2 regions of the Streptomyces sp. NPDC006294 genome follow, and region 2 is predicted to be linked to the other one. Evidence: riboswitches for the same ligand, from Rfam matches in the RefSeq annotation. Region 2 holds a riboswitch; the other holds the start of a gene.
What was found. A riboswitch is a leader RNA that binds a small molecule or an ion and turns the genes downstream of it on or off. The one in region 2 is predicted to bind cobalamin.
Positions count from the first base shown of each region.

Region 1: another riboswitch for cobalamin. It lies ahead of ACFYOP_RS15100 (ribonucleoside-diphosphate reductase subunit alpha); the one in region 2 lies ahead of ACFYOP_RS12100 (energy-coupling factor ABC transporter permease).

Region 1 is NZ_JBIAHV010000007.1:328,209-333,982, forward strand. Features, by position in the region: gene ACFYOP_RS15090 (D-Ala-D-Ala carboxypeptidase family metallohydrolase) at 1-407, shown strand, start outside; gene ACFYOP_RS15095 (ribonucleotide-diphosphate reductase subunit beta) at 472-1,518, opposite strand; gene ACFYOP_RS15100 (ribonucleoside-diphosphate reductase subunit alpha) at 1,518-3,878, opposite strand; cobalamin riboswitch at 4,009-4,153, opposite strand; gene mctP (monocarboxylate uptake permease MctP) at 4,270-5,774, opposite strand, start outside.
Region 2 is NZ_JBIAHV010000006.1:90,291-96,064, forward strand. Features, by position in the region: gene ACFYOP_RS12080 (heavy metal translocating P-type ATPase) at 1-171, shown strand, start outside; gene ACFYOP_RS12085 (ATP-binding cassette domain-containing protein) at 244-1,101, opposite strand; gene cbiQ (cobalt ECF transporter T component CbiQ) at 1,104-1,853, opposite strand; gene ACFYOP_RS12095 (energy-coupling factor ABC transporter substrate-binding protein) at 1,860-2,237, opposite strand; gene ACFYOP_RS12100 (energy-coupling factor ABC transporter permease) at 2,234-2,923, opposite strand; cobalamin riboswitch at 2,953-3,149, opposite strand; gene ACFYOP_RS12105 (PTS fructose transporter subunit IIA) at 3,361-3,771, opposite strand; gene dhaL (dihydroxyacetone kinase subunit DhaL) at 3,768-4,379, opposite strand; gene dhaK (dihydroxyacetone kinase subunit DhaK) at 4,440-5,432, opposite strand.

The DNA.
Region 1 (5,774 bases), on a different contig from region 2:
CCGACTGCACGCCGGCCCACTTCAGCTACGCCGAGCTGAACCGCTGCAACTCCACCTGGTCCGGCGGTGCGGTCAGCGCCGCCACGGCCAAGTCCAACGCCCTGCGCGCCATGTGGAAGCTGGAGGCGATGCGGCACGCGCTGGGCGACCAGCCCATCCGGGTCACCAGCGGCTTCCGCTCCTACTCCTGCAACAGCGCGGTGGGCGGTTCGTCCAGCAGCCGTCATCTGTACGGTGACGGCGTCGACCTCGGCGCCGGATCGCACTCCCTGTGCAAGATGGCCCAGCAGGCCCGCCACCACGGCTTCCGGGGCATCCTCGGCCCCGGCTACCCGGGCCACAACGACCACACCCACGTCGACCACCGGTCGAGCCGGTTCTGGTCCGCGTCCAGCTGCGGTATCTGACCCACACCACCGCGGCCCGCGCCTCCCCCCGTGAGAGGCGCGGGCCGCGACGGCGTTCAACGGGTCAGAAGTCCTCGTCGAGGTCCACCGATCCCTCCACGGCCACCTGGTAGGCGGACGGGCGGCGCTCGAAGAAGTTCGTCAGCTCCTGGACGCCCTGCAACTCCATGAAGGAGAACGGGTTCTCGGAGCCGTACACAGGGGCGAAGCCGAGCCGGGTGAGGCGCTGGTCGGCGACGCACTGGAGGTACTCGCGCATCGACTCCGTGTTCATGCCCGGCAGGCCGTCGCCGCACAGGTCGCGGCCGAACTGCAGCTCCGCCTCCACGGCCTCCGCGAGCATGTCGGTGACCTGCCGGCGCAGCTCGTCGTCGAAGAGGTCCGGCTCCTCCTTGCGGACGGTGTCCACGACCTCGAAGGCGAAGTTCATGTGCATCGTCTCGTCACGGAACACCCAGTTGGTGCCGGTGGCCAGACCGTGCAGCAGTCCGCGCGAGCGGAACCAGTACACGTAGGCGAACGCCCCGTAGAAGAACAGGCCCTCGATGCAGGCCGCGAAGCAGATCAGGTTCAGCAGGAAGCGACGCCGGTCGGACCTGGACTCCAGCCGGTCGATCTTCTCGACCCCGTCCTCTCCGTCCAACGCAGCCATCCAGCGGAAGCAGAACTGCGCCTTCTCGCGGATCGACGGGATGTTCTCGACGGCGTCGAACGCCGCGGCCCGGTCGGCCGGGTCGGGCAGATAGGTGTCCAGCAGCGTCAGATAGAACTGGACGTGCACGGCCTCCTCGAACAGCTGGCGCGACAGATACAGCCGCGCCTCCGGGGAGTTGATGTGCTTGTAGAGGGTGAGCACCAGGTTGTTCGCGACGATCGAGTCGCCCGTCGCGAAGAACGCGACCAGCCGGCCGATCAGATGCTGCTCGGCGGGGGTGAGCTTGGCCAGGTCGGCGACGTCGGAGTGGAGGTCGACCTCCTCCACGTGCCAGGTGTTCTTGATGGCGTCCCGGTAGCGCTCGTAGAAGTCCGGATAGCGCATGGGCCGGAGGGTGAGTTCGAAGCCAGGGTCGAGCAGGTTCTTGACGGGTGCGCCGGTGTCGGTGGAGCTCATTACTGGCAGGCCTCGCAGGACTCGGGGTTCTCCAGGGAGCAGGCGACGGCCTCTTCGGGGGTCGCCTGCGCGGGGACGGGAACGGCCGCGGACGCGGCGCGTGCGATACGGGTCGCCGGGCGCGAGCGCAGGTAGTAGGTCGTCTTCAGACCCTGCTTCCAGGCGTACGCGTACATCGAGCTGAGCTTGCCGATGGTCGGCGTCTCCAGGAACAGGTTCAGCGACTGGCTCTGGTCCAGGAACGGCGTACGCGCGGCCGCCATGTCGATCAGGCCGCGCTGCGGGATCTCCCAGGCCGTGCGGTACAGGGCCCGTACGTCGGCCGGGACCCAGCCGAAGCCCTGCACCGAGCCGTTCGCGTCGCGCAGGGCCTCCCGGGTCCGCGCGTCCCAGCCGCCGAGCTTCTTCAGTTCGGCCACGAGGTAGGAGTTGACCTGGAGGAACTCGCCGCTGAGGGTCTCGCGCTTGAAGAGGTTGGACACCTGCGGCTCGATGCACTCGTACACGCCGGCGATCGAGGCGATGGTGGCGGTCGGCGCGATGGCGAGCAGCAGGGAGTTGCGCATGCCGACGTCGGCGATCCTGGCACGCAGCGCGTCCCAGCGCTCCGGCCAGTTGAGCGCGGTGCCGTAGTGGTCGGGATGCAGCACGCCGCGCGCCGTGCGGGTCTCGGACCAGGCCGGCAGGGGGCCGTCGCGCTCGGCGAGGTCGCAGGACGCCTCGTACGCCGCGAGCATGATCCGCTCGGCGATCCGGGTCGACAGGGCCTTCGCCTCGGGGGAGTCGAAGGGCAGCCGCAGCTTGAAGAAGACGTCCTGCAGGCCCATCGCGCCCAGGCCCACCGGGCGCCAACGGGCGTTGGACCGGCCGGCCTGCTCGGTCGGGTAGAAGTTGATGTCGACGACCCGGTCGAGGAAGGTCACCGCCGTGCGGACGGTCTCGTCCAGCCGCTCCCAGTCGATGCCGTCGCCGCCGGCTCCCGCGTCGACGAACGCTCCCAGGTTGACCGAGCCCAGGTTGCAGACGGCCGTCTCGCCGTCGTTCGTCACCTCGAGGATCTCGGTGCACAGGTTGGAGGAGTGGACGACCCGGCCGGGCTCCGCCGTCTGGTTGGCGGTGCGGTTGGCGGCGTCCTTGAAGGTCATCCAGCCGTTGCCGGTCTGTGCGAGGGTCCGCATCATCCGCCCGTACAGCTCACGGGCCGGGACCGACTTGCGGGCCAGCCCGGCGGCCTCCGCCCGCCGGTACGCAACGTCGAACTCGTCGCCCCACAGGTCGACCAGCTCGGGCACGTCGGCCGGGGAGAACAGCGACCACTCGGTGTCCGACTCGACGCGCCGCATGAACTCGTCGGGAACCCAGTGCGCGAGGTTCAGGTTGTGCGTACGGCGGGCGTCCTCACCGGTGTTGTCGCGCAGCTCCAGGAACTCCTCGACGTCCGCGTGCCAGGTCTCCAGGTAGATCGCGGCCGCGCCCTTGCGCCGGCCGCCCTGGTTCACCGCGGCGACGGAGGCGTCGAGAGTCTTGAGGAACGGGACGATCCCGTTGGAGTGCCCGTTGGTGCCCCGGATGAGCGAACCGCGGGCGCGGATGCGGGAGTACGAGAGGCCGATGCCGCCGGCGTGCTTGGAGAGGCGGGCGACCTGGTGGTAGCGGTCGTAGATCGAGTCCAGCTCGTCGAGCGGCGAGTCCAGCAGATAGCAGGACGACATCTGCGGGTGGCGGGTGCCGGAGTTGAAGAGCGTGGGGGAGGACGGCAGATAGTCGAGCCGGCTCATCAGCCGGTACAGCGCGGCCACTTCGTCCACCGAGCGCGCGGTGTCGTCCGCGGCGAGGCCGGACGCGACCCGCAGCATGAAGTGCTGGGGGGTCTCGATCACCTGGCGGGTGATCGGGTGCCGCAGCAGATAGCGGCTGTAGAGCGTCCGCAGGCCGAAGTAGCCGAACCGGTCGTCCCCCTCGGGATCGATCAGCGCGTCGAGCCGGTCCGCGTGCAGTGCGACGAACGAGGCCGTGCGGTCGGCGATCAGGCCCTCGCGGTGGCCGACCGCGACCGAGGCGGAGAAGCACACCGCGCCCTGCCCGGCGGCCTCCTTCGCGATCGTGCGGGCGAGCAGACGCGCGGCGAGCTTGGAGTACGCGGGGTCCTCGGAGATGAGGCCCGCGGCGGCGTCGGTGGCGAGGGAGCGCAGTTCGGCCTCGTCGGACCCGGCGTGCCGGCCGCGCAGCGCGGCGGCGGCGACCCTGCCCGGGTCGGTGTCGGCCAGGTCGGCCGTGAGGTCCGTCAGGAGCCGCAGCAGCACGGTCCCGGGGCCGTCCTGCTGGGTCGCTGAAGCCGGATCGGCTGGCGCGATGGTCATGTGGTGCTCTCCCTCGCTCGGCTCTGGACCGGCGGGAGGCGGGGGCCGTGGCGGCGCGTACCTGGGCAGCACGGCGCACGGCGTCCACCGGCCCAACCGCGAGGCCCGGACGTCTGGCATCCGGATCGGTCGAACCGGATGCGCCGTCGGCAGGTCGTCGGACTCGAAACGGGTACGGCAAAGCGCACCGGATCACACCGTTGCGGGACAGTTCCGGATTCGCACCGGATTCCCCTGCAGTGACAGCGAGATGAGCATACATGTGGGGGCGGGTCGGGAGTGCCACCCCCACATGTTGTGTCTGCGGGTCGGAAGTTGAGGTGACGGTCCACCGCGATGCGCGAAGGGGCCGCCGGGAGATCCGGCGGCCCCTTCACGGTCGTGCGCGGTGTCAGTGACCGCCGGGCGCGCCCGCCGTGGCCGGCGGGAGCTCGACCTTGACGCCCGGGTCGCCCGCGTCCGCGGTGTAGTCGGACGGGCTGGTCTCGTCGATGCCGTCGGGGGCCTTGGCCGCCCGCATGACGAAGGTGAGGACCACGGTCACGACCACGTTCAGCACGAACGCGGTGAGACCGATGTAGCCGATCTGGCCGATGAACGGGATCGCGTCGGACGAGCCGCCGAAGTGCTTCTGCGTCGGGCTGGCGACGTTGTAGGCGGAGATGGTGCCGTAGAGCATGCCGACCGCCCAGCCGCCGATCAGCGCCCAGCGGTGGAACCAGCGGGTGAACAGACCGCCGACCAGCGCCGGGAACGTCTGCAGGATCCAGATACCGCCCAGCAGCTGGAAGTTGATCGCCACGGTCTTGTCCATGGTGAGGACGAAGACCAGGGCGCCCACCTTCACCAGCAGCGAGACCAGCTTGGAGACCTTGGTCTCCTGGGCCGGGGTCGCGTCGGGCCGGATGAAGTCCTTGTAGATGTTCCGGGTGAACAGGTTGGCCGCGGCGATCGACATGATGGCCGCGGGAACCAGCGCGCCGATGCCGATGGCGGCGAAGGCGACGCCCGCGAACCAGTCGGGGAACATGTTCTCGAACAGCTGCGGGATGGCCAGCTGGCCGTTCTTGACGTTCACCCCGGCCGCGATCGCCATGAAGCCGAGCAGCGCCAGCAGTCCGAGCATCACGGAATACAGCGGCAGGATCGTGGTGTTGCGGCGGATCACCTCACGGCTGCGCGAGGACAGCGTCGCCGTGATGGAGTGCGGGTACATGAAGAGGGCCAGCGCGGAGCCGAACGCCAGCGTGGCGTAGCCCCAGTGGGCCATCTCCCCGGGCACCAGCGCGCCGGTGGGCTTGCCCGTAGCCTCGTTGACCTGCGAGAACTTCTCCCCGGCCGCGGCGAAGATATTGTCGAAGCCGCCCAGCTTGATCGGGATGTAGATGATCGCCACCGCGATGACGATGTAAATCAGGGTGTCCTTGACGAACGCGATGAGCGCCGGCGCACGCAGTCCCGAGGAGTACGTGTAGGCCGCCAGCACACCGAAGGCGATCAGCAGCGGCAGGTCCTTGACGAACCAGTTGGTGGTCTCGCCGCCGCCGACGCCCATCACGTCGAGCACGGCCTGGATGCCGACCAGCTGGAGCGCGATGTACGGCATCGTGGCGAGGATGCCGGTGAGCGCGACCGCCAGCGACAGGCCCTTGGAGCCGAAGCGGCCGCGGACGAAGTCGGAGGTCGTCACGTATCCGTGCTTGTGCGACACCGACCACAGACGCGGCAGGAACGTGAAGATCAGCGGGTAGACGAGGATCGTGTACGGGACCGCGAAGAAGCCGGCCGCGCCCGCCGCGTAGATGGCCGCCGGCACGGCGACGAAGGTGTACGCGGTGTACAGGTCGCCGCCGAGCAGGAACCAGGTCACCCAGGTGCCGAACGAGCGGCCGCCGA
Region 2 (5,774 bases):
AACCTCGTCATCGCCTCCGTGTGCATCGGCGTCCTGGTCGTCTGGGACCTCGCCTGGCACCTTCCGCTCCCGCTCGGCGTCGCCGGCCACGAGGGCTCCACGGTCCTGGTGGGCCTCAACGGCCTGCGGCTGCTCCGGGAGCCGGCCTGGCGCGACGCGGCGGCGGCGTGACGTACGCCGCCGGACCCCGCCCCGCAGCCTGGCCCGGTGGCGGTCCCGGCACCCCGCCTGGGGTGCCGGGCGTCAGCCCCGCGAAGGGGCACGGGGCGCCGGCCCGGCGGGGGAGGAGGCGGCTCGCGTCCACGCCGCCAACTCCTCCGCCGTCCGCGGGCCTTCGCCCCCGTCCAGCAGCCCCTGCGCCCTCAGCAGCTCCGCGACCGCCGTCCCCCACGGCATCCGCAGCCGCGCCGACTCCAACAGCGCGTGGTCCGAGAGGAGTTCGGACGCGGGCCCGGTCCGCAGGCCGTCCGGCGTCAGCACGGCGGCGTCGTCGGCCCAGCGCAGGGCGAGATCGACGTCGTGCGTCGCCATGACGACCGTCGTCCCCGCCGCCCGCAGACCGTCGAGCACGTCGAGCAGCCGCTCCTGCCCGTGCGGATCGAGCCCCGCGGTCGGCTCGTCCAGGATCAGCACCCGCGGCCGCATCGCCACCGCGCCGGCGATCGCGGCCCGTTTGCGCTGCCCGTACGAGAGCAGATGCGTGGGCCGGTCCCGCAGCGCCACGATGTCCATCGCGGCCAGCGACTCGTCCACCCGGGCCCGTACCTCGTCCTCCGCCAGCCCGAGGTTCATCGGACCGAACGACACGTCCTGCTCGACGGACGCCGCGAACAGCTGGTCGTCGGGGTCCTGCAGGACCAGCTGCACCGTCGTACGGAGCCGGGTCAGTCCGGCCCGGTCGTAGGTCACCGGCTCGCCGCCCAGCCGCAGCCGGCCGGTCGCGGGCCGCAGCCCGCCGCTCAGCAGCCGCAACAGGGTCGTCTTGCCGCTGCCGTTGCGTCCGAGCAGCGCGGTCGACCTGCCCTCCGCGAGGCCGAGGCCGATCCCGGTGAGGACGGCGGGGCCGTCCTCGTAGGCGTAACCGGCGTCGACGAGTTCCACGATCACAGGGCGAACCTTTCGAGCACGAGAGTGAGGACGACGATCCCGGTCAGCAGCGCGGCCACCCCGGCGAGGAACAGGCGGGACACCGTGGCCGGCGGCACCAGCACCCGCAGGGTGCCGTCGTAGCCGCGGCCCGCGAGCCCCGTCTGCAGCCGGCTCGCCCGGTCGAAGGCGCGCACGAAGGCCGTCGCCCCGAGCCCCGCGAGCGAGCGCCAGGCGGCGGCTCGCGTCGTGTGGCCGAGACGGGCGGCCTGGGCCTGGCGGATGTTCGCCACGGCGTCGAGCAGCAGGAAACTGATCCGGTACATGACGAGCGCCACGTCGACCACCGCGGGCGGCACGCCCGCCTTGACCAGCCGCGGCAGCAGGTCGGACATCGGCGTCGTGAAGGCGAACAGCAGTACGCCCAGAGAGGCCGCGGACGTGCGCAGCAGCAGCCGCACCGCCTGTCCCGGCCCGTCCGGGGCGAGCGCGACCAGGCCGTCCGGGCCGCCCACCGCGAACAGCAGCGGTACGGCCCCGGTGACACAGAACCCCAGCGGGATACGGAACGCCCGCCAGAGCCGGCGCGGCGCCACCCCCGCAGGACCGAGCAGCACGACGAGCGTGGCCGCGGCGACGAGGACGGCGCCGGGCCACGGTGGCAGGCAGACGGCCGTCACCGTCAGACCGATCCCGAGGGCGGCCTTCTCACACGGGTGGCGGCGGCGCCAGCTGCTGCTGTGCGCCGCCACGTCGATGGGAAGCATCGGCGGCTACGCCGGGGGCGCGGCGGCGTCGGAGTCCTTGGCGGCGGCTTTCGCCCCCGCCTCCTTGCTCTGCGCCTCTTTCGCCCGCTCCTCGCCCTGCCGCCGGCCCCGGCGCAGCCCGAAGTAGTACGCCAGCACGCCCGCGCCGAGCGCCGCCTGCAGGGAGAACAGCGCCGACTCGATCTCGCCGGACGGCGGTTCGTACAGCGGGGAGAACCAGGGCTCGTAGTCCGGTTCGAGCTCCGTGATCGCCGTCTCGGCCTCCCCGTCCGAGCCGGTGAACGGCTCGGCCTTGTGGTCCCCGAGCCCCAGCACCAGGGGCAGGACGGCCAGGGCCGCAACGGCCAGCAGGAGCAGGGCGTTGATCCTCGCGTTACGGTTCATCGGACCGTTGCCTCCTTCTTCGCACCCGGAACCAGCACGCCCAGCCTGGTCAGTTCGCCCTTGCTGGACCGGCTGAGCAGCCGCATCACCAGCACGGTGAGCAGGCCCTCGCTGACCGCCAGCGGGATCTGCGTGAGCGCGAAGATCCCGCCGAACTTCGCCAGCGAGCCCGCCACGCCGCTGCCCGGGTCGGGGAAGGCGAGCGCCAGTTGGACGGTGGTCACGCAGTACGTGGACAGGTCGGCGGTGAACGCGCCGAAGAACACGCTCACCATCAGCGGCGCCCCGGACCGGCGCAGCAGCCGGTACACCCCGTACCCCGCCCAGGGGCCGACGACCGCCATCGAGAAGACGTTGGCGCCGAGCGTGGTCAGACCGCCGTGCGCCAGCAGCAGTGCCTGGAAGAGCAGCGTGATGGTGCCGAGTACCGCCATGATCGGCGGTCTGAACAGGATCGCGCCGAGACCGGTACCGGTCGGGTGCGAGCAACTGCCGGTCACCGACGGGATCTTCAGCGCCGACAGGACGAACGTGAAGGCGCCCGCAGCGCCGAGCAGCAGGGTCGAATCGGGATTGGACCTGACCTCGCGGGTCAGGGCGCGTACGCCGTGGACGACGAACGGGGCGGAAGCGACGCCCCAGGCGGCCGCGTGCAACGGGGGCAGATACCCCTCGGCTATATGCATGATGTGGGAGACCCTCTCCAGCACCTCGTGGATGGACAACGCACCCTGGCCGGTCTCCTGGCTGACGGGTCATGCCGCCCGTACTCCGCCTTCCCGGGCACCACGCGCAGGCGCGGTGTCCCAGTGGCTCCCCGTGAGGGGTCGGAGCCGGACTTCCCGATCACAGTGGCGAGGGCCGCACCGGTACCGCACCGGTTTCCCGAACACCAAGGCCCCGTGACAGTAATGCGCCGACCAGCGACATCACAAGCCGCGCACGGGCGCACCGGGCCGCGACGGGGTGAGCCGTTCGCCACATCCGGGCCGGGGGCGGCGGCGCGGGTGGCTGTCCGCGGCCGCGGTATGTCCGGGTTCGCGGCGGCGGCGCCGCACGGTTCACGGCCGCCGCACCTCGCCTCTCGCGGCGGCGGTGCCCGAGGGGCCGCCGCAGCCGTACGTCACACTTTGCGGTAGTCGTACGCCTCCGAGGCCGCCGCCTCCACCGCGTCCAGGTCGGCCCCGGCGGAGGCCGTCACCAGGGCCGCCACCGCGCCCTCCACGAACGGCGCGTCCACCAGCCGGGTCCCGTCGGGCAGTTCGTCGCCCTCGGCCAGCAGCGCCTTGACCGTCAGCACGGCGCTGCCCAGGTCCACCAGGACCGCGACGCCCGCCCCGCCGTCGACCTGCTCCGCCGCCGCGGTGATCAGTTCGGCGCTGGTGCCGAGACCGCCGTCCGGGGTCCCGCCGGCCGGCGCCACCGGGGCCGTACCGCCGCCGCCCGCGAGCCCCTTGGCCAGTTCGGCGACGGCGGCGGCGACCTCCCTGCTGTGCGAGACCAGCACGATCCCGACCTGCCCGCCGCCGCTCATGCCGTCTCCACCGTCTCGGCGAGCGCGGCGACCAGCAGGGCGGAGGACGTGGCTCCGGGGTCCTGGTGGCCGATGCTGCGCTCACCGAGATAGCTCGCCCTGCCCTTGCGCGCCTGCAACGGCACCGTCGCCAGGGCCCCTTGCTCGGCCGCCTCGCGGGCCGCGGCGAACGACCCGGTGCTGTCACCGAGCGCCGCCACCGCCGGCTCGAGGGCGTCCAGCATCGTCTTGTCGCCCGCCTTCGCGCCGCCCAGCTGCGCCACCGCGGCGACCCCCGTCCGCAGCGCCTCCGCGAGCTGCGCGGGCGTCACCTCCGCGTCGTCGCCCAGCGCCTTGCCGGTGCGCCGCAGCAGCGTCCCGTACAGCGGGCCCGACGCGCCGCCGACCGTCGACACCAACTGCCGTCCGGCCAGCATCAGGACCGCGCCGGGCGTCGCCGGCGGCTCCTTCTCCAGCGCGGTGCCGACGGCCGCGAAGCCGCGCCGGAGATTGCTGCCGTGATCCGCGTCACCGATCGCCGAGTCCAACTCGGTCAGTCGGTCCGCCTCCCGGTCCACGGCGGCAGCGACCGCTGCCAGCCAGCGGCGGAAGAATTCGGTGTCGAGCACAGGAACTCCCTGGTGGGTCGGGTCGGTTCGAAGGGGGGCGGTGCCGGGGGACGCGGGCCGTCACGGCCCCCAGCGCAGCGCCGGGGTCCGCACCGGCGCGTCCCACAGCCTGAGCAGCTCCTCGTCGACCTGGCAGAGGGTCACGGACGCGCCGGCCATGTCGAGGGACGTCACATAGTTGCCGACGAGGGTCCGGGCCACGGCCACGTCCCGCTCGGCCAGCACCCGCTGGACCTCCGCGTTGAAGCCGTACAGCTCCAGCAGCGGTGTCGCGCCCATGCCGTTGACGAGGGCGATCACCGGGCCGGAGGGGCGCAGATCCTCCAGGACGGCCTCGACGGCGAAGTCCGCGATCTCCCGCGACGTCATCATCGGGCGGCGCTCCCGCCCCGGCTCGCCATGGATGCCGACGCCCAGTTCCAGCTCGCCGGAGGGCAGGTCGAAGGTGGGACCGCCCTTCGCCGGGGTGCTGCAGGCGCTCAGCGCCACACCGAAGCTGCGGGTCGACGCGTTGACCTGCCGGCCGATCGCCTCGACCCGCTCCAGCGGCGCGCGCTCCTCGGCGGCGGCCCCGGCGATCTTCTCCACGAACAGGGTCGCGCCGGTGCCGCGCCGCCCGGCCGTGTACAGGCTGTCCGTCACGGCCACGTCGTCGTCGACCAGGACCCGCCCCAGCCGTACGCCCTCGTCCTCCGCGAGCTCGGCGGCCATGTCGAAGTTCAGGACGTCACCGGTGTAGTTCTTCACGACGAACAGCACGCCCTCGCCGCTGTCGACCGCGGCGGCGGCCCGCACCATCTGGTCCGGCACCGGGCTGGTGAACACCTCCCCGGGGCAGGCGCCGTCGAGCATCCCGGGCCCGACGAATCCGCCGTGCAGCGGCTCGTGCCCCGACCCGCCCCCGGAGACCAGCGCCACCTTCCCCGCGACGGGCGCGTCCCGCCGCACGATCACCCGGTTGTCCACGTCCACGGCCAACTCGGGATGCGCGGCCGCCATTCCGCGCAGCGCGTCCGCGACGACGGTCTCCGGCACATTGATGAGCATCCTCAACGGTTCCTCCTGTGAAGGTCACCAGGCGGGCCCAGGGGCAGGGTCTCACCTGGTCAGCGGATCTGTAGGGGTTTCTGGCGCATGACGGTCGGGCGGCCTCAGGCGACGTCCGGCGGGGCTGATGCTGACTTTGCTGACTTGTCGTCAGGAGCACTCACCTGTCGTTGTCGGGGCGCAGGGCGTCCAGTATCGAAGAGGCATGCCTCGATCGGGAAGCGGCGCGTCGAAGGTTGAGCCCCGAATCGTTCACTTGTCCGCTGCGGCGTGAAGTGTCCCCACGACCACGGCTTTCATGTCCTGCGGCATACTCCGCCTCGGTCGTGGTGGAGGGTGGAGAGCACC